DNA from 3 places in the Pseudoalteromonas sp. CO325X genome. Region 2 is predicted to be linked to each of the others. Evidence: predicted binding sites of a transcription regulator. Region 2 holds the regulator's gene; each other region holds the start of a gene.

Region 1 (10,496 bases), on a different contig from region 2:
GTATTCGGTATCGGTCATGGTAGTTTCGCTCATTGTGGCTGCGCTCCTATATGCTCGCAGTAACGTTCGATGGGAAATAATTCAACGGCAACGACTACATTTTTTGTATTTTCTGTTACTCTGCGATTATAAAACGAGTCATATTAATTATCTATCGAATCGCTATGTACAAAAGTCATCGTTTGCTTCGTATCCTTGCAGCCTCCAGCTTAACGCTTCTCAGTGCGTGTGGTCAAAGCGGCGCGCTCTATTTGCCACAACAAGAACAAGTAGATAACCAACAAGCAGAAACACCGCTAAATGCCAAGGAAACCGCAAACGATAACGCAGAGCCGTCGCCACAGCAGTAAAAGCAATGGCCTTGGCGCAACTTTGTAGGCATAGTAACAGCATAGAGTGAGCGATTATAAAGCGTTATGTTAGTTAACTTTTCAAAGATGCATGGTTTGGGTAATGACTTTATGGTCGTGGACAATGTTACCCAAAATATTTTTCTCTCCCGAGACCAGATCAAGCGCTTGGCGGATCGCCATTTTGGCGTTGGCTTTGACCAGCTGCTGATGGTGGAAGCACCTTATTCACCGGATTTAGACTTTCATTACCGCATTTTTAACGCCGATGGCAACGAGGTTGAACAATGCGGTAACGGCGCACGTTGTTTTGCTCGCTTCGTACGTATGAAGGGACTCACTAATCGTCATAAAATCACCGTTTCTACTAAAGGCGGCAATATGACGCTGTATATTGAAAAAGACGGGCAAGTGACGGTCAATATGGGGCAGCCAATATTAGAGCCCAAAGATATACCGCTGCAAGCCAATAAGCGTGAGCTAACGTATATTCTTCGCCACCAAGAACATACATTATTTATGGGCGCCGCATCGATGGGTAATCCACATTGTGTGATCGAGGTTGAAGACATTACTGCCGCCGAGGTGCACACCCTAGGTCCAGCTGTTGAGCAGCATGAACGCTTTCCAAAGCGTGCCAATGTCGGTTTTATGCAGATTATTGACGAGTCTCATATTAAACTCAGAGTGTGGGAGCGTGGCGCAGGTGAAACCTTAGCCTGTGGCAGCGGTGCATGTGCAGCCGCCGTTGTCGGCCAGTTGCAAAGCAAGCTTGGGCGCAACGTCAAGGTAGACCTACCAGGCGGAGCATTGCAAATACGGTGGCAAGGTGAAGGTCACCCAGTCAAGATGACGGGCCCCGCAGAGCATGTTTTTGACGGACAAATAGCCTTATGAGCGAATTAACTACACAGCAAGTCAGTGAATACCTACAACAGAACCCAGACTTCTTTTTAGAAAATCCGGGCGTGTTTGCTTGTATGAACTTTGGCTCTCAGCATGAGAGCGTCGCTTCCTTACAACTGCGCCAGCAGCAGCTATTGAGAGAACAAAACCTTGCTCTTCAAGAACAATTACAACAACTTGTAAGTCAAGCGAAGCAAAATGAACAGGTTTACCAAGTATTCAGTGCCTGTCATCGCCAGCTTATGAGTGACTGTGAATTTGTCGAGCTTGCCAGTAGCCTAGAGCAACTTATTTGCGAGCAACTGCAGCTTAACGAGTGCAAGTTGGTTCAGTACAATGACGCTCTGCAACCGCTAATAAATAGCCGTTTACACGCACAAGGCCATTATCTAGGACGTCTCTCGGAGCAAGAGCAGGCATTGATCTTTAATCATACCTGCAAGAGCGCGGCATTGTACTTAATTGGTGAGCCGGATGCGCCCTTGGCATTGCTCGCATTTGCCAGCGAAGATGAACTGCATTTTGAGCCCGCGCAGGACAGCTTTTTTATCTTCGAGTTTGTGAAAGCATTACAAGAGCGTCTCGCTACCAGTTCATGAGCGAGTCGCAGGCGCTAACATTTTCGACCATGGCTGACACTTGGGCCGCACCTGTCCAGTCGTACAGTGATTATCTTCGTTTTGAAAAACAATATTCGCCACTCACCTTAGAACAATATCAACGGCAACTTCTCGAAGTGGCGCGATTTTATCATGAAGAGCGTGATGGTTGGCTGACCTTAAGCGCTGATGATATTCGCCGGTTCGCCATGTCATTGCGAGCACGAGGCCTAAGTGCACGTACCGTCAGTTTAAAATTAAGTTGTCTGCGGGCTTTTTTTCGCTATTTGAAGCTTTACCACCAGCACCACGACAACCCGGCGCAGTACGTAAAAGGGCCAAAATTCGATAAGCCCCTGCCTCGTAACTTAGATGTAGACCAAATGCATCAATTGTTGGATATTGATGATGATGATCCCCTGGCAGTTCGTGACAAAGCCATGATGGAGCTGATGTATTCCAGTGGTTTGCGGATCAGCGAACTGGTGAGCTTAAATGTAACCGATATAGACGTGCGTGGCGGAGAAGTTCGGGTCCTAGGTAAAGGCCGTAAAGAGCGTATTGTTCCTGTCGGCCGCCAAGCCATTAGCGCATTAAACTCGTGGCTAAAAATACGCCCAGCGCTGATCGGCCAAGACTCTGATGCGCTATTTTTATCACAGCGCAAGTTGCGCATTTCTGCTCGTCACGTACGTGAGCGCATGCGTGAATGGGGTGTCAAACAAGGGATTAGTGCCCAGGTACATCCACACAAACTACGCCACTCTTTTGCTTCGCATGTACTTGAGTCCAGTGGTGATTTGCGCGCGGTGCAAGAGTTGCTTGGACACAGCAGCTTGTCCGCCACTCAGGTTTATACCCATTTGGACTTTCAACACCTTGCCAAGGTGTATGATAATACCCACCCTAGAGCCAAAAAACAGAAGTAACTATGATTCGATTCAATCGCGCCTTAGAGCAAGCCAAAGTGCTCAGTTTTGATTTGGATGACACGCTGTATAACAATCATCCGGTCATTAAGGCTGCACTGCAGGCGCAACATGATTACTTACAAACATTGCCGCAATGGCGCGAGCAAGAAGCTGACTTTTGGCAATACTGTCGCGAGCAGGCGTTAATGCAGCAGCCAGCATTAGCGCATGATGTTACCGCCCTACGTAAGCAGGCACTTACTCACGCCATGAATCACATGGGCGTTGATAACAGCCATGCTGAACATGCCTATCGGGCGTTTGCCGAGGCCCGCAGTGACATTGTTGTTGCCGACAGTGTGCTGGCATTATTGGACACTTTGCGCCAACGCTTTCGCCTGATAGCCATCACCAACGGCAATGTCGATGTCACCCGCTTTAACCTTCATGGCCAGTTTGATGCCGTGTTTATGGCCGGCCCGGACGGTCGTGCTAAACCCTATAGCGACCTTTACCACAAAGCAGCGCAGGCAATGGCAGTCACACCGCAGCAAATAATCCATATCGGCGATAGCTTAGACACCGATGTACAAGGCGCTAATAATGCTGGTTGCAAGAGTGTATGGCTGAATAACCAAGCGATTAGCTACCAGTACAAGGGGCTAGCGGATATGGAGATTAGCGATATCCATGAGCTCGAGATTCTCACTTAAACCGGTTAGTTTGTCCGAGTGTTTAACAGCTCAGCGTTGTATTCCAGAGCTTGCCACTGGGGCCAGCCTAGCTCGCTATGAGCGAAAAATCGCAGCGGCTCCTTTCCTTGCTCTCGTGGCTTATCAGCAACATCATATTATCGGTTTCAAACTGGGCTTTGCGTTGTCACCACAGTGTTTTTATAGCTGGCTTGGCGGTGTGGTGCCCAGTTATCGCTCTCAAAGGGTAGCCAGGGCGCTGCTGCAATATCAAGAGCGCTGGGCCAAAGCCCATGGATATCAAGAAACTCAAGTTAAGAGCATGCTGTGCTTTAGCGCTATGCGTGCCATGTTGGCGAAATATCAGTACCTACAACTCACTGCTAATAGCCAAATTGATGCCGATACTAAGATTGTATTTAGCAAGCTGCTGTAAAGCCATCAAGTGCCAGTGTCGGGCCTGCAAAACCATAGCGAATGACAAAGAGACAGCGCACTGGTTATAAAAACAGTATTCTATTTAGCCAAGCTGGAACTCTTGTTATACTGGTGGCAATTATGACAGGTGGAAAGCGGCGATGGATGTATCTGAATTACTTGATGGCTTAAACGACAAGCAACGCGAGGCGGTAGCAGCGCCGTTGCAAAATATGCTGGTATTAGCAGGAGCTGGCTCGGGCAAAACCCGAGTTTTGGTGCACCGCATCGCTTGGCTTACTCAAGTTGAAGGAGCTTCGCCTTTTAGCATCTTCGCCGTAACCTTTACCAACAAAGCCGCAAAAGAGATGCGTGCTCGTGTCGAGCAGACCATTCAAGGCTCCGTTGGCGGCATGTGGGTAGGCACATTCCACGGCTTGGCACACCGTATTTTGCGCGCCCATCACCGCGAAGCCAAGCTACCTGAGTCTTTTCAAATTCTTGATAGCGATGATCAACAGCGAATGATCCGTCGCTTACTCAAGGCCATGAATATTGATGAGAAGAAGTGGCCAGCCAAACACCTTGCGTGGTATATCAGCGCCAAAAAAGATGAGGGCCTGCGCCCGGGTGACATCCAAGCCCATGATGTCAACGAGCAGCTATTGCTGCGCGTCTATTCAGCTTACCAAGAGGCTTGCGATCGCGCCGGACTGGTCGATTTTGCAGAAATACTGTTGCGATGCTACGAGGTACTGCAGCAAAACCCCACTCTGCTGCGCCATTATCAACAACGCTTTGCGCATATTCTGGTGGATGAATTTCAAGATACCAATACCATTCAATACCGCTGGCTTGCACTGATCGCAGGCGATACCAACAGCATGATGATTGTCGGCGATGATGATCAAAGTATCTACGGCTGGCGTGGTGCCCGTATCGAGAATATCAAACGCTTCTTGGACGACTTCGACGCCGATACCATTCGTCTTGAACAAAATTACCGCTCTACTGCCACCATCTTGAAAGCGGCGAACTCTCTGATTGAGAATAACGCAGAACGCATGGGTAAAAATCTGTGGACCGACGGCAATCAAGGCGAGCCTATTTCCATTTATGCTGCTTTTAATGAGCTAGATGAAGCGCGCTTTATTGTTGGCAAAATAAAAACCTGGATGGATGCGGGCAACGCGCTAACCGATACCGCAATTCTTTACCGTAACAATGCGCAATCTCGAGTCTTAGAGGAAGCCTTGTTACAAGAGGGATTAAAGTACCGTATTTATGGCGGCATGCGCTTCTTCGAGCGCCAAGAAATCAAAGATGCATTATGTTATTTGCGCCTGGTGAGTAATCGTCAAGATGATGCCGCCTTTGAGCGTGTGATCAACACGCCAACTCGAGGCATTGGCGATAAGACGCTCAGTCATATTCGTGACTGTGCCCGAGCCGAGTCGCTGCCGTTATGGTATGCCGCCAAGGCTATCTTAGAGCAGAAACATTTGTCTGGTCGCGCCGCCACGGCAGTTAATCGCTTTATTGAGTTGGTTGAGGGGGTGGAGCAGCGTATTGCTGAGTTGACCCTCGCAGAGCAGGCAAAATACACCATAGAGAATACCGGTTTGATGGCCATGTATCAGGCCGAAAAAGGCGAGAAAGGCCGTGCTCGCGTGGAAAACTTAGAAGAGCTTATTAACGCTTGCGAGCAATATGAATTACCCGTTGATGAAGAGTTTTCCTCACCACTGCAAGGCTTTTTAGCCTATACCTCTTTAGAGGCCGGAGAGGGTCAAGCCGAAGAGCACGAAGACGCAGTGCAAATGATGACTCTGCACTCTGCCAAAGGCTTAGAGTTTCCACTGGTATTTATGGTCGGCGTAGAGGAAGGCATGTTCCCATCACAACAAAGCCAAGAGGAAAGTGGTCGCTTAGAAGAAGAGCGCCGTCTATGTTATGTGGGCATGACCCGGGCCATGGATAAACTCTATATTACCCACGCTGAAAGCCGGCGCTTATATGGCCAAGAAAAGTATCACAGCCCGTCACGGTTCCTACGAGAAATGCCGGAAGACTGTGTAGAGGAGATCCGCGTTAAAACAAAAATCTCAGCGCCACAACAAGCTAACCGCTTTAGCCCTTCATTGACTCAAGCAGCGTTTGCCGACAGCGGCTTTAGTCTCGGCCAGCGAGTTATCCATGCTAAGTTTGGTGAGGGCACCGTGCTTAACTACGAAGGAGCTGGCCCGCAATCACGGGTACAAGTAAACTTCGACGATGTTGGTAGCAAATGGTTGGTCACCGCTTATGCGCGCTTACAAGCAATCTGAGCTAGCCTCGTTACTGAGTGGCTTAACCCAGCGGCGTTGGCGGCAACTGTTGCTGCTGCGGGGTGAGCCGTCATGGTGCACACAGCAACTGCAATATTTGCAACAGGATACCGACAGCGACTGGCTCACTTTAAGTAAATCTAACCACTGTGTTGATAACCAATGGCCGGAGCATCTGCATCAAATTCTTGGACAAGAGCATAGCTTTGTTGCCTACGATTGCTACAGCGGCTTTTATGCCGATAAGGTAGCCGCAGCCGCTGGCACTGTTAAAGCCGGGGGCCTGATGGTCGTTATGCTGCCAGAAAATACCCACGATTTTGTCGACCCTGGTATCAATAAAATTCTGCCTTATGGCCACCCTCAGCCCGAGAGTTGCTTGTTTTGGCGCTGGTTTGAGCAACAATTAGTCGAGTGTAAGCCACTTAGCCTCTGTCAATCAGCGCAAACTCATCAAGCACTTACTTATCAATCGCTAACTTACACGACCGCGAGTTCTCAGGACTACAGCGAGCAAGAGCAAGCTATAGCGATGATCATCAAAACAGCCGCAGGGCGTGCCCATCGGCCTTTGGTGCTCAGCGCTGATCGGGGTCGTGGGAAATCAGCTGCACTTGGCATAAGTGCCGCGAAACTGCCTGACAAAGATATTATCCTCTGTGCCATTCAACGCCGTTCCCTCGACAGCGCTTTTAAGCACTTAGCAGAGCAGGCACAACTCGATGCAGACAACGGCAATCAACTGGCCAACGTACGATTTATGCCGCCGGATAAATTAATCAGTGAGCAGCCGCAATGTGACGTGTTATTTGTTGATGAAGCGGCCACCATACCCATTCCGATACTAAAGCAACTCTTAACGCTTTATCCTCGGGTTGTTTTTGCCAGCACTATGGCCGGCTATGAAGGCAGCGGTCGCGGCTATACATTGCGATTTTTAGACTTCTTGAAAAAAGCCTATAAGAATCACCGCACCTTCAATATGGTTACCCCCATACGTTTTGCTAACGGCGACCCACTAGAGCAAAGCATCAACCGACTGCTGTTACTAGATATGCACACACCGGTGCCCGCACAAAGGGTGGACAACAGCGAAGTGGAGCTGCTTAGAGTGCCAGCCCATAGCTTGCTGACTGATGCTGCCTTACTGGAGCAATGCTTTTCCTTATTGGTGCTCGCTCACTACCAGACGTCCGCCAATGATTTGCGGCAACTGCTTGATGCACCGTCACAGCACCTTTATATCTGCCGCGATGACGCCAAGGTTATTGGCGTGGCGCTTGTCAGCATGGAGGGGGAGTTAGATCAGGATATATCAAGCTCAATCGCCATCGGCCAGCGCCGTCCTCAAGGCCATCTATTAGCGCAAAGTATGATTAATATGTCCGGCGACGCAGAGCTCGGACAATTAAGTTATGCACGCATAGTGCGCATCGCCATTGTGCCTAAGCTGCACCATCAAGGGTTGGGTCATTTATTGCTGTCCTTTATCGAGCAGGACTTACGACAATCGCAGGTAGCGCTTGTTGGCACTAGCTTTGGCGCGCATGCAGCGCTACTCTCGTTTTGGCAATCAGCCAACTATCGCACTATCAAACTAGGTAGTAAACGCGACCATGTCAGTGGTGAACACAGTGCATTGATGGTAAAAGGTCTCAACAGCCTGGGTACTTCGAGTGTTGCAAATCTGAATCAGAGCTGGTGCCAAGATATGCCACTGTTGCTAAGCCACTGCTTTAATGACATAGCACCAAAGTTAACATTACAGCTGTTAAAAGAAGCGCCAACAAGGCCACTCACCGAAGCGGACAGGCTTTGTCTAACTCGCTTTGTGAATAATGAGATACCATTGCACCTATGCTACGGAGCCCTGTACCGCGCAATCGCAGGTAATTGGTCATTGCTGTTCAACGTGGACGATGAAGCCCAAGCGCTTATCTTGCATACCTTAGGTATAAATAAGCGGGTGGTTGATTTGCAGCAAAGCAAAAAGCAGACTAATAAGGTATTAATAGCTTTAGCTTCACAAATACTAACCTAAGGATCAGCATGCTCAGTGCTCTACTGCTTTCGCTCACCCTTGACGTTGCAATGCCCGTGGCGACGAAGCAAAAGCAATCTCTGAGTTTGGGCATGTCATGTGCACTCACCGGCCCCGCACAAGAAATTGGTAAGGCACTTAAGATTGGCGCCCAACTCTACTTTGATAATCATAATAGACACAGTGATACCATCATCAACCTGACGGTCTTGGATGATGGTTATGAACCAATTAATACTGTGGCTAATACCCATGAGTTCATCACACAAAGAAAGGTCGATGCCCTGTTTGGCTATATGGGGACACCGACTACTGCAGCCATCGTCGATTTAATTTCCAAACACCAAGTCCCGCTATTATTTCCCTACTCTGGAGCAGCTTTTCTGCGCAATCTAGAAACATCCAACGTTATTAATCTGCGTACTAGCTACGACGATGAAGCTATGGCTCATGCCCAGTACTTTAAAGACCGAGGTGTAAAAAGTGTGGGGATAGTTATTCAGGCTGATGAGTTTGGTCTCGAGGCAGGGTCTAGCACCCTAAAAGCACTAGCCAGCAAAGGCTTAGCTGTTAAACAAACGGCACGGTTTCGGCGCAATACCCAAGATTTAGCCATCGCGCTAAAGAAGCTTTTGCCTCTGCGTCTTGATGCCATCGTGTTGATAGGTACCTACGTACCGGTTGCTGAGTTTATAAATACCGCAGCAGAACAAGGGCAGGAACCTTGGTTCGCGGCAATGTCATTTACTTCCGAAAGTGCATTACGGCCTCACCTTAAGCAAAGCTCTCGAGCTATAGTCACAGAAGTAGTGGCAGACCCTAACACGTGTCAGCAACCCCTATGTGACGCCTTTCGGCGGGATTTCTCCGCCGCAGGCATGAGTAACGCTAATCGCTTACATTTTGAGGGTTACTTAAATGCTTATGCGATGACACTGATTGCTGAATTCTGCCTGCAAAGGCAAGCCCCTATGTCATCCTGCATTGCTCAAAATGGCGCACTCATCAGCTCTCAAGATCCACAGCTTGCAACACTCTTCAAGCTTTCAAAGCCCGTTGGTGAGAATAGTTACATCGTTCCACTTAATTAACTGTATTTGCTGGTTAAAAAGTCTATCTAGACTAAGCTTTAGAATAACGATTGCGGGCAACTCTTAGACTTTTATGGACTTTGTTAATTTTCGTATTGGCGCTAAAACCATCTCTTTAAAGATCCTTGATATCTTACTCACTGAGCGTTACGACGATAACCTCACCAGCCTTCCTAATGAGCACAAAGCGTTTCTCGGGGTTAAAGACTATATGGATATACCAACACCGGTATTCGATTTAGGTATTATGCTCAATGGTGTCTCCACGAAGCAGAGTAATGCAAACTTGGCGCTTAAGTTGGACCAGTTTATTACATTAAATAAAACGTGGTTTACAGCGCTGGAGAACGCCGTAGAAAATACCCAAGCCATGACCAACGAGTACGACGATGATATTCGTCAGTTTGTGCGCTGGTACCAAAATATGCACGCCCACGACAGTGACCTAAAAGATATCCTACAGCGCTTAAGTGACAGCCATCAGCGTCTATTAGAGCAAGCTAAATTGGTGCGCACTGCCACACAAGAACAAGGGCGTAAAATATTGAGCTATGAAAAGCATCACAGCTTTGCTCACCTCAATCGCTTATTAGAAACCGCCAAAGATCAGATCTTATACAACTATAAGCCTATCATCGTTTTTACCACTAAAGATGGTCTAAACCCCTATATTGGTTTGCTTATAGACAGAGTGGAAGACAGTATCAGTGTAGAGCAAGATGATATTAAGTCATTAAGTGAATTAACGTCGGTTGGGTTCAATATAGATAATGAAACCAAACATATGATGGCCGGATTAATAAAGCTCGGTGATAGTCACTCAGTGATCATAGAGCCCAGTGCTATTTTTAGGCCTGAACATCTTTCTCACAATCCAGAAGAAACGCCCGCATATGGATTATTCTAATCAGTAAAGGTTTATCCTGGCTAGGTTGCTGTGTTGTGGGTCAGAGTTTTACCCTGACTGGGGTGTGCAAGGCTAAAAGCCTTGCCTACAGGTGTAGTAAAGGGTGATGCTCTGTTGTAGGTCAGGGGTTACCCTGACTAGGGTGATGCAAGGCTGAATCCTGGCCTACAGGTGTGGGGCTCTGCTGTTGTTTGGTTGTGTTGTAGGTCAGGGTTTACCCTGACTGACGTATGCAAGGCTAAAGCCTTGCCTACA
Region 2 (10,496 bases):
GGCCAGTACCTAGACACAACCGTGTTTTTATATGTTTCTCACACATGGTTAGGCTAAAGCCCAACCTACAGGAGTCGATGTTGTAGGCTAAAGCCCAACCCACAGGGGTGATGATGTAGGCAAGGCTTTAGCCTTGCAACCGGCAAAGGCGGTCACATTCCAGAGGCCAGTACCTAATCACAACCGTGTTCCTTACCTGTTTCTCATACATGGTTAGGCTGAAGCCCACCCTACAAGGGTAGATGTGGTAGGCAAGGCTTTAGCCTTGCAACCGCAAAAGGCGGTCATATCCCAGAGACCGGGACCTAGTACACAATCAATAACTCCCCAAAATGGTTAGGCTAAAGCCCAACCTACAGGTGCTGATGTGGTAGGCAAGGTTTTAGCCTTGAAACCGCCAAAGACGGTCACATTCCAAAGGCCATTGCCTAGTCACAACCAATTATTCACAGCGTAGTGAGATTCAACTTTATCTGCGAATCTATACTCAATCATTTCTCCTGATATCATTGCGTTGCAATGAGAGCATCTACCAGCTCAATGCTACTTCACCTATGATGTTGTCTACCGGAACGAAGCCCCAATAGCGACTATCTAAGCTATTATCACGGTTATCTCCAAGCACAAAGTAGTGGTGATCCGGCACTTTCCACTTCGATTTTCCTTGATAATACCGCTCAGTTCGTGGGGAGGCATGTTTGTTTAGCCATATGTTATAAGTGTGTTCTCCTATCGACTCTGAATAACCCTGATACGGCGGCTCGCTTATTGCGCCTTGCTCAATTTGATGTAGAGCTCGCATAGGTGCACATTGAGCTTCGAGCGTGTCGCAGGCGGGTTGAATGAATACTTGCTTGCCCTTCAGCGCTATCGTATCCCCGGGCAGGCCAACAACGCGACTTATGTAGTTGATACTAAGCTGTTCTGGGAACTGAAAGACAATAAGACTACCTCGCTGAGGCCTTTTGGAAGGGGATTCTTTTTTTAGTTGAATGCCCGCTAAGCGATGATTTTCATAACCGAGCTTATTTACCACCACTACGCTATTAGGCGTTAACGTAGGGCTCATCGAAGAGGATGGTGCAGCAAACAATTCAAATGCATTGATTCGCGTAAAAAATATAAGTATCAGAAATAGGGTGAAACCTAACAGCGATGTCCACCAGTTAGCGTACCAACTACGGTGTTGGCTGCTGTCATAGGTTTTTGCGAGCCAAAGAGTGTGGATGAACATCAATACAAGTAATAAAAATGCGAGATCGATGTAGCTAGGTAAAAAAGGTGTCAGCTTGGAGCCTATTAGAGCGACCAGTGCAAAAAGGCTCAAATATGCGAAAAATAACCGTCCTCTGTTAACATAAAGGAACGCGAAAGGTTGCATAAAAACCCCTAAAATGACCGAAGCCCAAGTATTTGGTTTCCACAGCTGTTTTTGAGTTGTCATACTTATCCTTGTATATCTTGTTCTCCATGGTGGGAATCGTGACTCTACAACAATTCCCATTAAAGACCAAAGATTCGGTGTTTTTTCAGTCAGGTTGAAGCCCGGTGTTTCTATTAGCTGTTTACTGAATACCTTAAACTTTATTTTCCATGTATCCATGTCGATGCAGAGGAATTGGGCTGATACATTGATGCTTATAAAAAGAAGTGAGCATATGGTTGTAGGTCAGTCTTTAGCCCAGCCATATTTAGCATGTTCATACACTAGAAATAGAGGTGCAAATACGGATGCCATAAGCTCATTACTTCTGCAACTCCTTCTAATGCGTTAATAGCTTGGTTATGCTGCCTTTTTGTTTTTCCTTTGATGAATTGGAGCAGTATGAAAGCAAGGCGATCGAGTTACATGTTGCGACATGGGGTATGTCGAAAGGAAAGCTGCCATTACATTCTGTTAACCCTCAACGATCACTTACCTTTTCAGACTTTATGACTTATTACTATGGATTTGTGGCAGCATGATAAACCCCTTATTCCTAGCTCTTATTTTATGCTTTTTGTCATTTGGTCTCTCGGCGGGTCAGCTGACAATTAAGCATGAAATTGCGATGCCTAAAACTTTGGATGCAAAGGTGTCTTATTTAGGGTACAGCCCGAACGGAGGGGCTTTGCTGTTGTCCTCTTTTGTGCGAAAGGAGGCCTTTGTTATCGCTTCTGATGGAAGTTTAAAGGCACTCTCTTTAACGCCAGCAATAGATGAGCAAAGAATGGCTTACACTGATGAAGCCTTATATTTTTTTGCGGGCTCGCAACTGTATAAATTGTTGGATAATGGAGAGCTGGTATCTATTAGTCAGGCTGAGCCTGCTTTAGGTTATGATCTCGATGTCAGTCGCTCAGGCCGCTACGTACTTTCAGGTAATTATGAATTGTTGGGCATTAACTCCTTGGATGCAGCAGCTAGAATGCTTAATGTATCGGGAGTTCACCCCAGCGATGACTTTAATATGGAATATGAAGTGCTATCGATGCAACGTCAAGTATCAATATGGTTAAGTGATAAAACTTTGCTTAGGGCGTGGAAGTTAGCTGATGCCCAAACGATCAATGACATTGAAGTTAGAGGCAAAGTGCGGACACATATTATTCTGAATGAGGCAGAATCTATCATTGCATACATCGTAGGCGATACAGTACGCTTTTGGAATTACAAAACCAATACGCTATTAAAGCAACAACTGGAATTTGGTAATGATATCAGCTTAGGTAAATGGAATAGTAAAGTTTGGCTACTTAGCGGCAAAACGCTCTATAGGCTTATTTGGGAAGGAAATAGTGCCACTGCGCAGAAAGTATATCAAAGCAATGCTGATGAAATCATTGACACTTTCAGTCGGCATAATTTTTCTAGTGATGGTAAATATGCTGTGTTAACCGAGCGCAAGGGGGAGGAGTTTGACACTGCACTCTATCAGCAGGATCGCGATAGACAGTTTGTTAAGCTGAGTGAGCTTACTTTCGGACCTGGTCGTCTCAGCCTTCATCCAACAAAACGGGAGCTGGCATACTTCAGCTATGACGATAATACTCTGCGAATATACAGCTTTTAACGAGGTTGTATCTCACTCGTATCATAATTGAGATGAGTGTATTGCACTACCTTGTAGGCGATGCTTTCAGCCCTGCAATCGACAAAGGTGGTCATATTCATCAAAACTAGGACTTTAGCGTCGAACATGTTTTTCACATAACGGTTAGGCTAAAGCCCAACCTACAGGGAGAGGTTGCTCTATAGGCGAGGCTTTCAGCCTTGCAACCGGCAAAGGCGGTCACATTCCAGAGTTCGGGGCCTAGTACACAATCAATAACTCCCCAAAATGGTTAGGCTAAAGCCCAACCTACAAAAGAGGTTACTCTATAGGCAAGGCCTTCAGCCTCGACAAATACAATCCAGATTTCTGGGCTGAGAACACAAATGTGTTTTTCACATAAAGGTTAGGCTAAAGCCCAACCTACTGGGGAGGCCGCTCTGTAGGCAAGGCTTCAGCCTTGCTACTCCAAAGGGCTAATTAAGTATCTGGGAAAGAGCCTTTATCCTAGTTTGGTTCATACGCAACTCACAATTATTTATAGCGGTCTCATACGCACTTGTGCCTTGCTCAATCTCGAATGCCTCAAGTTGACAACTTTGAGCCTTAAAATCGCTCCATGCCAATTGAGTTTTTTCTACTTGGTCGATTAATGTGTTACCTAATTGAGTCTCTGCAGCATAAGCCATCTGAATTTGCTCCCGTAAAAGCCTTAACTCGTTTGTTAGGCGGTGTTCAGACTCGTCTTTTTTCTGCGCTATGCATTGCTCGAATTCAAGACTGTTGGTGGCATCTTCGCAAGGGAGCTTTGTATTACTGGAATTAGCAGCACAACTAAATGTAATCAGTGTCATGATAGCCAAGTATAATGCTTTCATTAGTTCACACCTCCGGTGGCTTTAGGTTTACGCTGTTCAAAATACTTCACACGATTTCTACCCGGTTCATAGAGCCTTAAAGTAGTGGAGTTGCGAATACAGTCGATGAGCTCATTAAAATCGTTATTCATCCCTGCTTTCATCGAGGGATCATAGTAGAGTCTTGGTATAAGAAGTTTACAAAGGCGTCTCTAATTAGAGGCTCTAAACGTTGCTCTCCGATCCTGAGAAACGTTCCGAAAAAGCTCAATTCAAAACACCTTTCGCAGGGCTAAAGCCTTGCCTATTTATTTTCAGACTGAAGTCTGACCTACAGGTGATCATCCCGCTTTAAAGCCCTGTGCCTTTTGAACGCTTCTCAACCACCGCAGCCGTCATCCTTGAAATACAACACAAATCGCCGGCGCTGTTGTAAATTTTTATCTCCCACACTGATGAGCGGCCGCCTAGATGCACGGGCTTGGTCACGGCTTTAAGTGTGCCGGTGCGTGAGGCTTTAAGGTGGTTGGCGTTGATCTCCTGGCCGACGCAGTAGTATTTGCGGGTATCGACCACAAAATTGGCGGCGTAGCTGGCCACGGTTTCGGCTAATGCCACGTAAACGCCGCCATGAACAATGCCCATGGGGTTATATAATTCGTTGCTCACAGGGAGGCAGGCGACCAGGTAATCGTCGCCTATCTCTGTGATCTCAATGCCGAGTTTAGTCATTAAGGTGCCTTTTTCACCTACACCTAAATCAAGCTTTTTACATAAGGCTAAATCAATCTCTTGGGCCCAAATACTCATCTGTATTCCTTAAACAGCAACGCGGGTAAAGGTTTTAATTCGGTGTTCAGTGGCTAATGTATCGACATAGTCGCGTACATGCTCTGGAAAGGTTAAGTCTTTGACCACAGTGAGGTTGCGCAGAAACGGAAACAACGCCACATCGGCCCAAGTAATATGTTCTGGGGTTTGCAGCCATGTTAACTCACTCAATGCGTGTTCCATTGTGGCGATATCAGCGTCGCTGTTGGCTAACACGCTATCGAAAGATTCGCCCAGGCGCTGCTCTTTCTTCTCGCGAAAATAGCTGATAGCGGTATCAATCGCGTATTCCGGTAGAGCCAGCTGCGGCCAGCGCACAAAGGTCAGCCGTAAAAAGGTTTCAAGATGCTTTTCAACCCACTGTTGGGCTTGATTAAAGTGCTCTCCCTGTGACAGCTCCTTGTTGGCAAGAGTGCAGAAATACTCGGCAATATCTAAGCTTTCGGCCATCGCGGTATCATCATCTTTGACCAAAATAGGCACTATTTTTTTGCCCACTAACTGGTTTGGGGTGGCCTCGTCATCGTTGAGGAGGAAGCGTACGTCCACCTCTAAGCCCAAGGCGCGTGCAACCAGTAACGACTTTATACAATAGGGGCAATGTTCAAATATAAACAGCTTCATAAAAAATACCTCAGAGCTTGCGAATTACTACCTTTTGGCCTTAGCTGTAACTAAACAATAGTTGCCGGACGAAAGCAAACTTTCGCCATTAGATCATCATGCAATATGAATCCGTTTACGAATTTTGGTTTACTCACAGCAGTCCACAGGATTGGTTTAAAAAAAGCGCCGACTTTGACGCCACAATAAAAAAGCAATTTTTACCTACTTACGAGGCAGCGCGCCAAGGCGAGCTTTATTCTTGGCGAAAATCTGCTCGAGGCGCGTTATGTGAAATTATAGTGCTGGATCAGTTTCCTCGTAATATGTTCCGCGATACGGCCCAAGCGTTTGCAACCGATACACTGGCTTTATGTTTGGCGCAGAATGCGGTGGAAAAAAAGTTTGCTTTGGAACTTGATGATACCGAGCGTAGTTTCTTATACATGCCCTATATGCACAGTGAGAGCCAGGCGATTCATGTGGTGGCCGAGCAGCTTTTTCGGCCCTTGAGTAATTATAAATATGAACTGGCTCACAAAGAAATCATTGACCGTTTTGGGCGTTATCCACATCGTAATGATATTCTCGGTCGGCAATCGAGCGACGCTGAGCAGGCGTTTTTAAATCAGCCCGGTAGCCGCTTTTAGTTAAGGGCTTTGTGCCCACTGCTTCGCTTGCTCACGTTGTTCATAACGAAAGGATTTAACCTCTGCATGAATAAAGTGTGCGCCTAGTTGCTGGGCAAAGTCACCAAGCAACGAATTGGTGGCAATGGCTACTTTGTTCACCTTTTTATGATGGTCACGCACAAATTGCAGATGAGAGAGTAACGCGGCAAATGAGTCCCACCCCGGAAAGTGTTCAGTAGCAATAATGAGAGCATGTAGCTTTGCATGCTGTTCAATGTAAGGGTCGATAATACGCACTGCTGCTGCAAAGTCTTCTGCTGTCAGCTGGCCTTGTGGTTCGAGTAGGGCAGTATTGTGTGTTTCGTTTATAGTGATATTGAGCATATATCCTCGCCAACGAGTTCATTGGATGCTCTATCAATATAGAATATTTACTTTCAAACGGTTGGTTATTGGTGCACGGTTGAGGGCAGTGCGCTGAGGTTTAAAGTTTCACCTACGCAGCTTTGCAGCAAACTCTGAACTTGGTCTTTTTCGCTTTGCGAGTAGCGAAGGTCATACTTGCTCATGATGTAATTAAAGCGCTGAATGTACTGACAACGGTAATCTTGGTGCGGCGGCAACCATTGCCAAGGACCTTTTGCTCCTTTGCTACGATTTAGGCCATCATCAACAGCAAGCAAGTTCTCCATATCGTTGGCAAATTGTGCCTTTTGCGAACGACTCCAGGTGGCAGCACCGTGTTCATAGGCAAATTTAAGCGGCACAATATGGTCTATATCTAAGTCATCGTCATTGCGTAGTATCTGCCCTGAATAAGGGTCATGCCACTGACCGCTGGTGACGGTGCAGCGCGCCTGGGTGGTGTAGCTTACATTAGTGTGTGATTGGGCAATCAGCACTTCAGCACGGGCGTCTTGGCAGTCGTGATCGGTGTCTAACCAATGTGGCCAGTTATCCCGATGATAACTATTTTCTGATGTGTGTTTAGTGTAGTTCTTTGGTAAACGTCCACCGTCTGCTAGACAGCTTTCTAAGTTCGCATAGGGAGTGAAAGATTGAGTGCGTTGATAATGAGCAGAGTCTTCAGGGTGACAAAGGCCGCTGCGCGACATCTTGACCGTATCGGCTTTGCACGCACCTATCGTCAGTGCCGAAATAAGTAAAAGGAACGCTGAAAATACACCTTGGCGAGTCATCTAACTGCTTAATAATATGACTAAAACAGCGCTACTTTAAAGCATTGTCGCGCATTCGTCACCTATCACTTTATGAGTATGAGGTGAGGTTGCATATGAACAAAAGCGAAGTTGCATTAATTAAGGTTGCAACAGTCAGCAAATTCCCTGATTTTATTTGCGATTTTCATTTAACTGTATATACTCACAGTTAAATGTACTGTATGGAAACCCAGTTGTATGCGCCCATTAACTAAACGCCAATCGCAAATTCTTGAGCTGATTAAAGTCTTTATTAAAGATACCGGCATGCCGCCGACGCGTGCAGAAATTGCACAAACACTGGGGTTTCGCAGTGCTAACGCCGCAGAAGAACATCTTAAGGCGTTGGCTAAGAAAGGCGTAATTAAAATGAAGCCTGGCGCGAGTCGAGGTATTCAATTGGTCGAGGAAGAAGAACCCGAACAATTGGGCCTGCCTTTAATTGGCCGCGTTGCTGCGGGCGAGCCTATTCTTGCCCAACAGCATATAGAGAGTCACTGCCAGATAGACCCATTGTTGTTCAAGCCTGCTGCAGATTACTTGCTGCGCGTAAATGGCATGAGTATGAAAGACATCGGCATCATGGATGGCGACTTATTAGCGGTACATCGCACTCAGGTGGCTGAAAACGGCCAAGTGGTGGTCGCGCGGGTTGATGAAGATGTCACCGTGAAGCGCTTAGAAAAAGCTGGGCGTAAGGTTCTGCTGCATGCAGAGAATGAAGAATTCACACCCATTGAAGTCGATTTAGAAAACGAATCCTTTAATATTGAAGGCTTAGCTGTAGGTGTGATCCGAAACGCCGACTGGATGTAATTAAATTTACTTATTTTGCCTCTAATAGGTCGGTTATTAGGGGCTTTCCCCACGTTCCCTCCTTAGCCACAGTGCTTTCTAACAGTTTGAATCTCCCTGTTAATTTATTAATAAAACGTAAACAAAAATAGTGTATTAACTTGCTATTAGCTCAATCTTTGACTAATTGGTTATATTACAGGCTTTGCTGGTCGGTTTTTCAACAGTTTGTTTAGGGTCAAAGTTGTCGACTGGTAAAAGCATAATAATAACGAAGATTGGGTATTAAGCTGTAACCGCCTCTTCCTTGCATTGCGCAACAATAAGGAGATGGTACACATGAAGAAGCTGAGCTCCCTCATGTTGCTATGTCTGTTATTCCCTCAATTGGTGTCCGCGAATAGCAAGTACAACTTGCGCCAAGGGGTAACTGACATTAGCGAAAATGTTTACCAACTACACATGACCATATTTATTATATGCTGTGTGATTGGTGTGGTTGTTTTCGCGGTGATGTTTTGGGCGCTGCTCAAACACCGCAAGTCAAAAGGGGTCACCCCCGCTACCTTTCATGAAAGCACCAAAGTAGAAATACTTTGGACAGCGATTCCATTTGTTATTCTCATAGCCATGGCTGTTCCGGCCACCAAAACCCTGATTGCTATGGAGGATACATCAAAGGCCGATATCACCATTAAGGTGACTGGATCACAATGGAAATGGCACTACGAGTATATGGGTCACGATGTGGGCTTTTACTCACTGCTGTCTACGCCTCAAGAGCAAATCAAAAATGCGCAAAATAAGGGCGACAATTACCTCCTCGAAGTAGATAAACCCTTGGTCATTCCCACTAATCAAAAAGTACGTTTTTTAATGACCTCGGATGACGTCATTCACTCTTGGTGGGTGCCCGATTTTGCAGTAAAGAAAGACGCTAACCCTGGGTTTATCAACGAAGCTTGGACGCGCGTAAACGAACCGGGTACGTATCGCGGCCAGTGCGCCGAGTTATGCGGCAAAGACCACGGCTTTATGCCGGTGGTCGTAGAAGCAAAACCCCCTGAAGAGTTTGACGCTTGGCTGGCAGAGCAGAAACAAGCGAAGCAAGCTCAGGCGCAGGCTGATGCTGAGCTGCTAGAACAAATCCTCTCAGAAGATGAGCTTATGGCATCGGGCGAGCAAGTGTACATCACTCGCTGCGCAGCTTGTCATCAGCCTACGGGGCTTGGTTTACCTGGAGTCTTCCCCGCCATTAAAGGCAGTCCCATAGCCACCGGCGATATTAACGACCATATCGATATTGTGCTGCACGGTAAGCCAGGGACTGCGATGCAGGCATTTGTCGGTCAACTTACGCTTAAAGAGTTGGCAGCGGTGGTTACTTACCAACGCAATGCCTTTGGTAATGAAACCGGTGACATCGTTCAACCAAGCGTGATTCAGGCCTATATTGATGGGGAGGAACAATGAGTACAGCAGCTGCAACACATGAACATCACGGGCCTGCAACCGGAATTAAACGCTGGCTTTTTACTACTAACCACAAAGACATCGGCACCTTGTACTTATTATTTTCGTTGTTGATGTTTTTAACCGGTGGCGCCATGGCAATGGTGATCCGAGCCGAGCTATTCCAACCAGGACTTCAGCTGGTTGACCCTCATTTTTTCAACCAAATGACCACAGTACACGGTTTGATTATGGTCTTCGGCGCCGTGATGCCTGCCTTTACGGGCTTAGCTAACTGGATGATCCCCATGATGATTGGCGCGCCAGATATGGCTTTGCCGCGAATGAATAACTGGAGCTTTTGGATTCTGCCATTCGCTTTTGCCATCTTATTGCTGTCGCTGTTTATGGAAGGCGGCGGTCCGGCCTTTGGGTGGACCTTCTATGCGCCCTTATCGACCACCTACAGCAACGACAATACTGCCCTGTTTGTATTTGCCATTCACATTATGGGGATAAGCTCCATCATGGGGGCCATTAATGTCATTGTGACTATCGTTAATATGCGTGCTCCAGGGATGAAGTGGATGAAATTACCGCTGTTTGTGTGGACCTGGTTGATCACTGCGTTTTTATTAATTGCAGTGATGCCGGTGTTGGCGGGTGCGGTGACCATGGTGCTCACTGATAAGTATTTTGGCACTGATTTCTTCAATGCCGCCGGTGGTGGCGACCCTGTGATGTTCCAGCATATCTTTTGGTTCTTTGGTCACCCGGAAGTGTACATTATGATTTTGCCAGCGTTTGGCATTATCTCCACCATAGTTCCTACCTTTTCACGCAAAAAACTGTTTGGCTATTCGTCCATGGTATATGCCACGGCCTCCATCGCCTTGCTGTCTTTCGTGGTGTGGGCCCACCATATGTTTACCACCGGTATGCCACTGGCCGGGGAATTGTTCTTTATGTACTCGACCATGTTGATATCGGTGCCAACGGGAGTAAAAGTATTTAACTGGGTAGCCACTATGTGGCGCGGTGCCATCAGCTTTGAAATACCAATGATGTTTGCTA
Region 3 (10,496 bases), on a different contig from region 2:
GGTCACTTCTGGCCAATCTTCTAATTTCGGCGGCTGCAAATCGGCGGGACCCGAGCCATCAAGAGTGAAGTGCACATGACGAGTTGCCGCGCAGTTGGGGATCATCACCACAGGCTTTGACGCCGCATGAGTGGGCGCGGTCTTGACCTTTACGTCTACGACGGTGGTTAAACCACCGAGCCCCTGGGCACCAATACCGAGCTTGTTAGCTCGCTCAAAAATCTCCAAGCGCATTTTCTCTTCTGTCGTTTCAGCCCCTCGTTCGATCAGCTCATGAATATCCACAGGGTCCATCAACGACTCTTTGGCCAATACCGCTGCTTTTTCCGCAGTGCCGCCAATACCGATACCTAACATACCCGGTGGACACCAACCAGCGCCCATTGTTGGTAAGGTTTTTTCTACCCACTCGGCAACATCATCGGAAGGGTTCAACATCACCATCTTGGTTTTGTTCTCAGAGCCGCCGCCTTTAGCCGCAATCATCACTTCCACTTCATTGCCTGGCACCATATCAATGTGCACCACGGACGGGGTGTTATCTTTGGTATTTTTTCGACTGCCAGCAGGGTCGGCAACAATCGATGCACGTAACGGGTTATCTGGATTGGTGTAGGCACGACGAGTTCCCTCATCCACCATTTGCTGCACCGTCATGTCGGTTTGATCCCACCGCACATCCATACCAACTTTAACAAAACAAGTAACAATGCCGGTATCTTGGCACAGTGGGCGTTTGCCCTCGGCAGACATACGAGAATTAATAAGGATCTGCGCAATGGCGTCTTTGGCCGCCTTGCTTTGCTCTTTGTTATAGGCTTTTTCTAAAGCTTGAACAAAGTCTAGCGGGTGATAAAAAGAAATATACTGCAGCGCATCGGCAATGCTGTCGATAAAATCTTGCTGGCGAATAGTGCTCATGATTAATCCTTCCTACTGGGTCACACCTTCAGTTAATACATAAGTCGGTGCGACGACTCGGTGACGTGTGCACGGTTAGACCGCGTCTTCTGATAAAGTGTAACTTATGATAACCTCCCTGCCCGTTTCGGGCTAGTTCTTCGAGTTGAAGATAATGACAAATTCGCAATTACATTGCCGTAAATTGGCGCTCTCATCCTCGCCATGTGAGGTGTTTGCCCAATTACACCATCTCAAAGGGGCGGTTTTTCTTGACTCTGCTAGTGCAGCGCACGTCAATAGCCGCTTCGATATCTTAGTGATTGAGCCTGAAGCGACGCTCAGCGTCGAGCACAACAAGGTATACCTAGACGGCGTTGAGCTGCATCAAGAGGTGTTCGCCTATATGCAGCAACGCCTAGCTAGCCTGTGCACGCAATCCCCGGCGCATGACCTGCCTTTTAGTGGCGGCTGGCTTGGCTACTTTGGCTATGATTTAGGACGCACCCTAGAGCGCCTACCCAGCTTAGCGGCGGACGATATTGCCTTGGCGCAGATGCAACTGGGTCTTTATCTTGATGCCTTAATTTACGATAAAGCGGCCAGCCAATGGTATTATATTGCCCAGCCAACGGTGGATGTCGAAGCCCGTTTACAGCGTTACCTGCAGCCACCCGCCGCCGCAAACGCAGGTAAGTTTGCCTTAACCAGTGACTGGGCCTCCAATATGAGCCAAGCGCAATATGCCGATAAATTTACAAAGATACAGGACTATTTGCGCAGCGGCGACTGCTATCAGATCAACCTGGCACAGCGCTTCAGTGCCACATATCAGGGCTGCGAATGGCAAGCCTATCGCCGTTTACGCAGCCACAACAGCGCCCCCTTTTCTGCTTTTATGCGTTTGCCGCAAGGCTGCATTTTATCCATTTCGCCAGAGCGCTTTATCGAAGTGCACCACAATCAGGTCGAAAGCAAACCGATTAAAGGCACACTGCCGCGCAGCAGTGACCCTAAAAAAGATGAAGCCTTGGCAGCACAATTGGCAAGCTCCCCCAAAGACCGCGCCGAGAACGTCATGATTGTCGATTTACTGCGTAATGACCTCGGCAAGGTTGCGAAACCGGGCTCGGTGCATGTGCCCTCACTTTTTGCCATAGAAAGCTTCCCCGCTGTCCATCATTTAGTCAGTACCGTGCAGTCGCAATTGGCTGAAGGTAAAACGGCGCTCGACCAACTGAAGGCCGCATTCCCGGGCGGATCTATCACCGGTGCCCCGAAAATCCGGGCGATGGAAATCATTGAAGAGCTCGAACCACATCGGCGCAGCGCCTATTGTGGTTCAATTGGCTACATTAGCGCCTGCGGAGATATGGACACCAGTATCACCATTCGTACCTTAGTGGCCAAAGACAATACCCTACATTGCTGGGCCGGTGGTGGCATTGTTGCCGACTCAGATGTTGCCTCTGAGTACCAAGAGACTTACGATAAGGTAAATAAAATCTTACCGGTATTGACGTGATAAAACCACCCCATGCGGCGCTCTCATGCGCTCAGGTTATTGCGCGGTTTAATCTCAGTGCCGCGCCCTCCAGCTTTGTTCCAACCCACCCAAAGCGCCGTAGCGCTGTGGTTATGCTGCTCTCAGAGTCTGAGCACGGAGCACAAGTGTTGCTGTGTAAACGCGGCGCCCATCTGCGCCACCACCCCAGCCAACTGTGCTTTCCAGGGGGAAAGCAAGAGCGCGAGGATAAGACGCTTGCTCACACCGCCCTTAGAGAGCTACACGAGGAGCTGAATATAGACAACAAAGATGTCACCATCATCGGCCGTCTCGATGAGGTGAGCACCCTCAATGATATGAGTATTACGCCGTATCTAGCACAGCTACGCGCCGGTGCCCGTTGGCAAATTGATCAAAATGAGGTCGAAGCCGCATTTTTTGTGCCTCTGGCTGAACTGTTAGCAACCCAAAACTGGCAGTCTCTGCAGGTCGAGCGGCAACAAAAAAATCTCCACTTTCGCGTTTTTAAAACCCCTTATGGTCTGCTGTGGGGAGCGACCGAGCGAATTATTGAGCGCTTTACGAAGCGCCTTGGTCCGATCAGCTAAAATTAGTGTACAGAGGATTACATCCCTGGTGTTTAACGTTATGATAGGCGCCCGTTCAAAGGCAATGTGAGTATAGATTTTATGATCAGTGCATTCGATATGTTTAGCATTGGCATTGGGCCGTCGTCGTCCCATACCGTAGGCCCAATGCGCGCATCTCGGTTGTTTGTGCAAACCCTGCAAGAGCAAGGCACACTTGAGGATGTTACCGAGGTAAAAGTAGAGCTGTTTGGTTCCTTGGGTCAAACCGGTGTTGGCCATGGCTCAGGTAAAGCTGTTATTTTAGGGCTGGCCGGGTACGACCCAGAGACGGTCGATGCCGACGCCGTGCCCGATATTTTGGCCAAAATCGAGCAAGAGCAGGTTATTTATCTCAATAAAACCCACCAGGCTAAGTTTCCAAAGCAAGGGGCGATTGTATTTCATCGCCGCAAGACTTTGCCCAAGCACTCTAATGCCATGGAGATTATTGCCTTTAAGGGTGATGAGCGCATTGCCTCGCAAGTGTATTACTCTATTGGTGGCGGCTTTATCGTCAGCGACGAGGACTTTGATAAGGAAAAGCAGGCTGCGCTGGATATCCGTGAGCAAAATCCTGCCCCCTACCCGTTCGATAACGCACAGCAACTGCTAGAGCTTTGTAAGGAATCCGGCCTGAGCGTCTCAAGCCTAATGATGGCCAATGAGAAGACCTTGCGCGACGAAGCTGATATCAAAGATGAGTTATTTCATATTTGGCAGGTGATGAAAGCCTGTACTGAACGCGGTATGCGCACCGAAGGCATTCTTCCCGGTGGCCTAAAAGTTCGCCGTCGCGCACCCAGCTTATATTTAAAGTTAAATGTTGAGAACAATAACGACCCACTTAGAGCAATGGATTGGGTTGACCTATTCGCTCTTGCCGTAAACGAAGAAAACGCCGCTGGGGGTCGAGTAGTCACTGCCCCCACCAACGGCGCCGCAGGTATCCTGCCGGCAGTACTCATGTATTACCACACCTTTATCAAAGAGGTGGATCGCGATATCGCCACGCGCTACCTGCTGACCGCAGCAGCAATTGGTATCTTGTACAAAAAGAATGCTTCTATCTCCGGGGCCGAAGTGGGTTGTCAGGGCGAAGTGGGCGTTGCCTGTTCAATGGCTGCGGGCGCCTTAACGGAAATCATGGGCGGTAACGTAGTGCATGTAGAAAATGCCGCTGAGATCGGCATGGAGCATAACCTCGGTCTCACCTGCGATCCTGTGGGCGGCCTTGTGCAAGTGCCTTGCATAGAGCGCAACGCCATGGGTGCGATTAAAGCCATTAATGCCTCACGCCTAGCCATGCGCGGCAGCGGTGAGCAAAAGGTCTCCTTGGATAAAGTGATTAAAACCATGTGGGACACCGGCAATGATATGAAAACCAAATACAAAGAAACCGCTCGAGGCGGTCTGGCGGTAAACATCATTGAGTGTTAATCGCACAAAAGAAAGGCGCCAACAGGCGCCTTTTTTCATATCATATCACTGATCACTTAGCGCACTGGCAACTCAATGCTTTCGAACATCGCATCGACGTCATCTTGATTACGTAATAAGCAGGCTTTTTCAACCCGATCTTTGGTCAAGTGCGGCGCGAAACGCTCAATGAAGTCATACATGTAGCCACGCAAAAACGTTCCTTTACGGAAGCCGATTTTGGTCGTGCTAGCCTCAAATAAGTGGCTGGCATCAATGCACACTAAATCTTTATCGGTGATTTCATCAACAGCCATCGAGGCGACCACCCCGACGCCCAAACCTAAACGTACATAGGTTTTTATAACGTCCGCATCGGTGGCGGTGAAGACTATATGGGGCTCTAACCCCTGAGCATTGAACGCTTTGTCTAGTTCTGAGCGACCCGTAAAGCCAAACACATAAGTGATCAGCGGAAACTCAGCAACATCAGCAATACTAAGGTTATCGGCTTTTTGCGCCAGCGGGTGAGTTTTCGCCACCACAATACTGCGATTCCAGTGATAGCAAGGCAACATCACTAAGTCGGAATACAAGTGTAAGGCTTCTGTTGCAATAGCAAAATCAGCATCTCCACGTGCCGCTGCATCAGAGATTTGCTGCGGCGTACCTTGATGCATATGCAATGAAACCGCCGGGTACTTTTTCATAAAGCCTTGAATGACTTCCGGCAAAGCATAACGCGCTTGAGTGTGGGTGGTGGCAATATTAAGTTTACCTTGGTCTGGCAAGGTATGCTCATTGGCTACAGCCTTAATTCCCTCGACTTTGGAGAGAATCTCACGAGCAATATTGATAATGTCTTTACCGGCACTGGTTACGTGCGTCAGGTGCTTGCCACTGCGTCCAAAAATTTGCACCCCTAATTCGTCTTCCAACATACGTACTTGTTTGGAGATACCGGGCTGCGAAGTATAAAGACTCTCCGCTGTGGCGGATACATTGAGGTTATGATTAAGCACCTCAACAATATACTTTAGCTGCTGTAGTTTCATGGTCGTTGTTACTTTCTATTATTATTTTACTTGCGATTGCACCAGGCGTTATACGCAGTGGCCTAGACCCTAATCTTCCTGGTGAATGGGAAGGCAAATCAACACCTTGAGCCCATCTTCTTATACATTTTAGCTATTGCAATTAGCTAGGCTAGCACATTTAATTATGTCTCGGTACTGTTGATTTATGTTCAAGGCTGCGATGTTCTCCTATACTCTTATTTTATTTAATGTTATTTCATGAATTTAACGTGTATTACTACCCCAACCTAGGTTCTTTCGGTTAAGATGGGTGGTAATTGGGCAACTCAATGAGTAAGAGAATCGGGGTATGATAGTCTCTATCATTATTATGTTAATTGTCGCGCTTATCGTTATTGCGGTTTGGGTAAGTGCAGTGCAACAGCATAAAGAAAAGCAAGAAGCTCAGCGCCGCCAAGAGCTCGCAAAGCAGAAAAAAATAATAGAAGAGACGGAAGAAGTGCTGGTCAACAGTGTCAATATCCCGTTATCTAATAATGTGATGATGATTCTTTATCGTCGAATTCACGATGCGCTCGCCGCCATGGTTGAGTTATCTCCCTCCTCGAAAGAGCTTAAATCTCGGCTTAATGATGCAAAAACTCGCTTAACCAGTGGCGTTGATGAGAGCGCTAATATGGGCGAAAACTTTGCTCTTCCCGATCATGACAAACAGCTTATTTCATTGATACAGGGAATAAAGAAGCTGCGCACCATCATGCGCTCTGAACACAGCAAGGGCAAAATCGATACCCCTGTGTTTATGCAAGAGGACAAAACCTTTGAGCGCCTGCAATTAAAGATAAATATTGAAAGCCAAATTAAGCGCGGCGTGGCTGCAAGAAACGCCAATATGGTTGGCTCGGCACGGCAGTATTTCGAAAAAGCGTATGCCACAATTACCGCCTTGAATTACAGCGACGATTATGTCACGAATAAGAAAAATCAGCTTGAGGATTATCTCAACGAGATCAGCTCTGAGTTGAAAGCCTCTAACGCCTCCGCCCGTAAAAAACGCGAAGAGGAAGAAAAAGACGATTTGGATGTGTTATTCGCGCCAAAGAAAAAGTGGTAACAGCGTAAATCAAGCTATAACAGATAGGCCGATATCAAACATCGCCTATCTGCTGCCTGTACCGGGCCATGCAGGGTAAATACCTTACGTAAAATCTGCCCACTACCTTCAATCATTGAGCCATACATACCATCCAGCTGTGTGTGCGAACACCCAAAACCAAACTCTCCATAATGCTGCGCCGGTACGCAGGGCTAGCCATGGTACGGCTGCGAAGTGCGACGTCAAGGAGCGACAATTGACAATAGAGGCTGGTTTTTTGAAGCTCGTTGGCTCATACAAAAAATAAAGGCACAGCGTCATAGCTGTGCCTTTTTAGCTGTTATATATGACCTTGCTTACTAAGATAAAAACATGAACTTAAGCAAAAATAGTACTGTTAGAATCCACACACTCAAGCTAATCTCCGCCCCCTTATTACACACTAATTTCACCGCCGTATAGGCGATAAAGCCAAGGGCAATGCCGTGGGCAATGGAAAAAGTTAACGGCGTCATCAACAGCACCACGGCAACTGGAATCGCATCTGTCATATCATCCCAATCAATCAGCTTAAGGTTTTGCAGCATGAGCACCGAGACATACAAAATCGCACCCGCTGTTGCATAAGCTGGAACCATGGCTGCCAAAGGAGCAAAAAACATCATCAGTAGGAAGCAACAGCCCACCACCACAGCTGTTAAGCCTGTACGCCCACCCACTGACACACCAGATACTGACTCGATGTAGGAAGTGGTCGTAGAGGTGCCAAGCATAGAGCCTGCAATTGTCGCTGTACTATCGGCACTCAGTGCTCGACCCAAACGTGGCATACGCCCTTGCTCATCGGCCAATCCCGCTTTTTGCGTTACCGCCACTAAGGTGCCTGAGGTGTCGAACAAATCCACAAACAAGAATGCGAAAATGACACTGAGCATGGATAACTCTAACGCTGAGGCAAAATCTAATTGCATAAAGGTAGGAGCGATGGACGGTGGCGCTGAGATCACCCCTTGATATTCAACCAGCCCCATAGATAACGCAATGCCTGTTACCAACATGATACTGATCAATACGCCGCTTTTGATATCACGATACAACAACGCCGCTATTACGAAAAAGCTCAGGATAGCGAGCAAAGGCCCACTGCTGGTAATATCACCCATCTGAACGAGCGTGGCTGGACTGGCAACAACAATACCCGCGTTTTTCAGTGCGATGAGCGCCAGAAAAGCGCCAATCCCTGTGGCGATAGCGCGCTTAAGTACCAGTGGAATGGCATTGATTATCCACTCTCTGACTTTAAATAGGCTCAACGCTAAAAAGATACACCCCGACATAAACACCGCCGCTAAAGCCGCCTGCCAGGTGTAACCCATACCTAATACTACGCCGTAGGTAAAAAATGCATTTAAGCCCATGCCTGGCGCTAATGCCAACGGATAATTCGCCCAAAAACCCATAATGAAGCAACCGATAGCAGCAGCAATACAGGTTGCTACAAATGCTGCCCCTTGGTCCATTCCCGCCTCTGCTAGCATTGCCGGGTTGACAAACACGATGTACACCATGGTGATAAAGGTCGTGAGTCCTGCGATAACCTCGCGCTTAACAGAGCTTCCATGCGATTTTATTTTGAACAGTCTTTCGAACATAGGAGTAAACAATGATACGTAAAATAGAAGCGGCGGATACTAGCATAAATGCGGACAAATGACCGCATGTTTACACAGCAATATTGGCACCGAAACACGGCTTTAGCTTCTTCGGTATCGCTAAGCGTTTAAAGCAACGAACAAGACGTTTAAAAAAGAAACAAAAAAAACTTGCACTGAACAACTGTATAAACTACTGTATACGCATACTGTATAAAACACTGTATATGGTTCACAAAATCCACAGCGAGGCAATTATGTTACATACAGCAAGTGTTCGTCATGTTAAAAGCTATCAGCAAGATAACCCTAATGTGATCAATATCGTAAAAACTGAGGATGAGATTTCTGCAACATTTGAGATGCTTAAAATCGTTCATCGTTACAATCAAAATAATGGCTGGACGCTATTAGTCGCCCCTGACAATGTGCCTAGCCGCCACCTATTGGACGCTTGCTCTATCGACACGAATAAATTGCTGGTAATTCGGGCTAAACATGTTGTTGATATGGAATACATGCTTAATTGTGCGCTGCAAAATGGCCGTTTTGCGGCGGTGATCACCTGGACGGATATTTTAAAACAGCAGCAACTCGAAGCCTTACAACTTAATACCCACCAAGCTAAAGCACAGCTTTACTGTTTCACTACCGAGCATAACGCCAGCGAACAAACAACTGTGCCCTCGCAGTTACAAGTCTGCTAATATAGTGGCGTGATTCCTTGTAGTTAGAAAATGCGATGTGCCATTGTGGATTGCCGCAGCCTTTTGCTGATTGCTGCGGCCGGTTTGTAAGTAGAGCTATTGATGCCCCCGACGCCCAGAGCCTGATGCGCTCTCGTTATAGTGCATTTTGTGAACAAGCTATTGATTACTTATGTTTTACCTGCTCAGAGAAAGCCCTAGAACAAAACCCCAGAGAGGAAGTGGCTGAATTTGCCCAAGCTGCGCGTTTTGTGCGCTTACACATAATGGATTATGAGCCTGGCGATGCTTTGGCCTATGTTGAATTTAAGGCTTTTTACATCATTGCTGACACCCTTCACTGTATTCATGAACGCTCACAGTTCATTCAACGCCACCACCAGTGGAAATACGACAGCGGGCGGTTGTTTGAAGCCGCTGATGTAAAGCTTAAACGCAACGATCCCTGCCCATGCTTAAGTGGCAATAAATTCAAAAAATGCTGTATGCCTTGATGTGATGCCGCCGCCCGGTGGCAGCTTTAGGTATTCGCTTAATTAGGGTCTGTTGACCTTTCAAGTTCGTTTTTGCAGCAGTTTGATTGGGTTTTATACAAGGCAGAGGCTGCGTTGCATAGTTATTCTATGTGAGCCAGCCGATAACACAGTAGAAAAGCCAATCAAGTGCTGCCGAACGGTTCTTTTGAGCGCACTTTTCTCATTGTTGCTCAATATTCGCTTAGATTACTAGGCCACACATCGAGCGCCGCGATAAAAGCACGCTCAAAGAGAACAAAAATAGAACAGCAAAGATCAACAGACCCTAGTACAAGAGCCCCTTGGCTCGCACCTGCTATTGCACCCTGATTAGCGCGCTCTGACTGGCCAAACGCCATTATGCGCAGGCCACTACGCGTGTGCTAAAGAGGAAGACTTATTCATATCCACAAGTTGATCGTAAAAAGCTGCACTATCCATTTGCGGCTCGTTCAGTGGCTCATATTGGCGATGATGTTTTGCCTGTACGCTCGGATCGCAATTGTCAATTATAGGTAGTGGAACATAGGTTTTGTCGTCTCGCACTGCCAAAGGCTCGGGGGTTAGACACTCTTTTAAGCGCAGAGTTGTCATTGAGCTTTGCGCCAATAATGCCCTGTCATGCTGAGTTCTATCTATGTGGTAATCCGGTAATGCCGTTGGTTTTGCAGGCGCAGCGCCTAATTGCAATCGCAACTGCTGCTCATCCACTTGGTGAGATTCTAGTTCCGATTTGGGAAGGTGAAACTGGGCAAAATCGAGTGCATCTGCTGATAATGATGCTAACAGCCAAGCAAAGTCTCCACGACGGGCCTCATGGACACTGCGACATAATTGCGAGTCCATTTGTAGTTCGTTACGAATGACGGGCTTAACTTGCATAAACTTTATTCAACCTGAATTACTTCTAAGCAGTTATCGGCCTTTTTTCAGCTTTCTTTAGTTTTTTTCTTTACTTGGACTCTGAGTTTGCTATTATCGCCGCCGTTGTTTAGGAGGGGTTCCCGAGCGGCCAAAGGGATCAGACTGTAAATCTG

The links. Region 2 encodes LexA, which represses DNA repair genes until DNA is damaged. Its sites were predicted from a motif close to TACTGTATNNNNATACAGTA; they were not measured.
Region 1: the regulator LexA is predicted to act here: its motif matches at 3,953-3,972, upstream of uvrD (DNA helicase II).
Region 3: the regulator LexA is predicted to act here: its motif matches at 8,432-8,451, upstream of EXT46_RS13545 (SulA-like leucine-rich domain-containing protein).

What each region holds. Positions count from the first base shown of each region.
Region 1 covers NZ_SGPG01000003.1:30,783-41,278, forward strand. The annotation lists gene cyaY (iron donor protein CyaY) at 1-18, opposite strand, end outside; gene EXT46_RS01620 (lipoprotein) at 165-350, shown strand; gene dapF (diaminopimelate epimerase) at 417-1,247, shown strand; gene EXT46_RS01630 (DUF484 family protein) at 1,244-1,855, shown strand; gene xerC (tyrosine recombinase XerC) at 1,852-2,784, shown strand; gene EXT46_RS01640 (HAD-IA family hydrolase) at 2,787-3,479, shown strand; gene EXT46_RS01645 (GNAT family N-acetyltransferase) at 3,457-3,894, shown strand; gene uvrD (DNA helicase II) at 4,037-6,202, shown strand; gene EXT46_RS01655 (GNAT family N-acetyltransferase) at 6,180-8,243, shown strand; gene EXT46_RS01660 (ABC transporter substrate-binding protein) at 8,252-9,334, shown strand; gene EXT46_RS01665 (chemotaxis protein) at 9,408-10,241, shown strand.
Region 2 covers NZ_SGPG01000020.1:257-10,752, forward strand. The annotation lists gene lepB (signal peptidase I) at 530-1,603, opposite strand; gene EXT46_RS09910 (hypothetical protein) at 1,962-3,053, shown strand; gene EXT46_RS09915 (lysozyme inhibitor LprI family protein) at 3,509-3,910, opposite strand; gene EXT46_RS09920 (hotdog fold thioesterase) at 4,241-4,699, opposite strand; gene grxB (glutaredoxin 2) at 4,709-5,344, opposite strand; gene EXT46_RS09930 (DUF924 family protein) at 5,443-5,973, shown strand; gene EXT46_RS09935 (STAS/SEC14 domain-containing protein) at 5,974-6,339, opposite strand; gene EXT46_RS09940 (HNH endonuclease family protein) at 6,405-7,154, opposite strand; gene lexA (transcriptional repressor LexA) at 7,374-7,991, shown strand; gene coxB (cytochrome c oxidase subunit II) at 8,310-9,443, shown strand; gene ctaD (cytochrome c oxidase subunit I) at 9,440-10,496, shown strand, end outside.
Region 3 covers NZ_SGPG01000024.1:35-10,530, reverse strand. The annotation lists gene EXT46_RS13580 (fumarate hydratase) at 1-921, opposite strand, end outside; gene pabB (aminodeoxychorismate synthase component I) at 1,076-2,425, shown strand; gene EXT46_RS13570 (CoA pyrophosphatase) at 2,422-3,015, shown strand; gene EXT46_RS13565 (L-serine ammonia-lyase) at 3,097-4,473, shown strand; gene cysB (HTH-type transcriptional regulator CysB) at 4,530-5,507, opposite strand; gene EXT46_RS13555 (hypothetical protein) at 5,839-6,603, shown strand; gene EXT46_RS13550 (NCS2 family permease) at 6,945-8,237, opposite strand; gene EXT46_RS13545 (SulA-like leucine-rich domain-containing protein) at 8,495-8,944, shown strand; gene EXT46_RS13540 (YchJ family metal-binding protein) at 9,070-9,438, shown strand; gene EXT46_RS13530 (VC2046/SO_2500 family protein) at 9,832-10,341, opposite strand.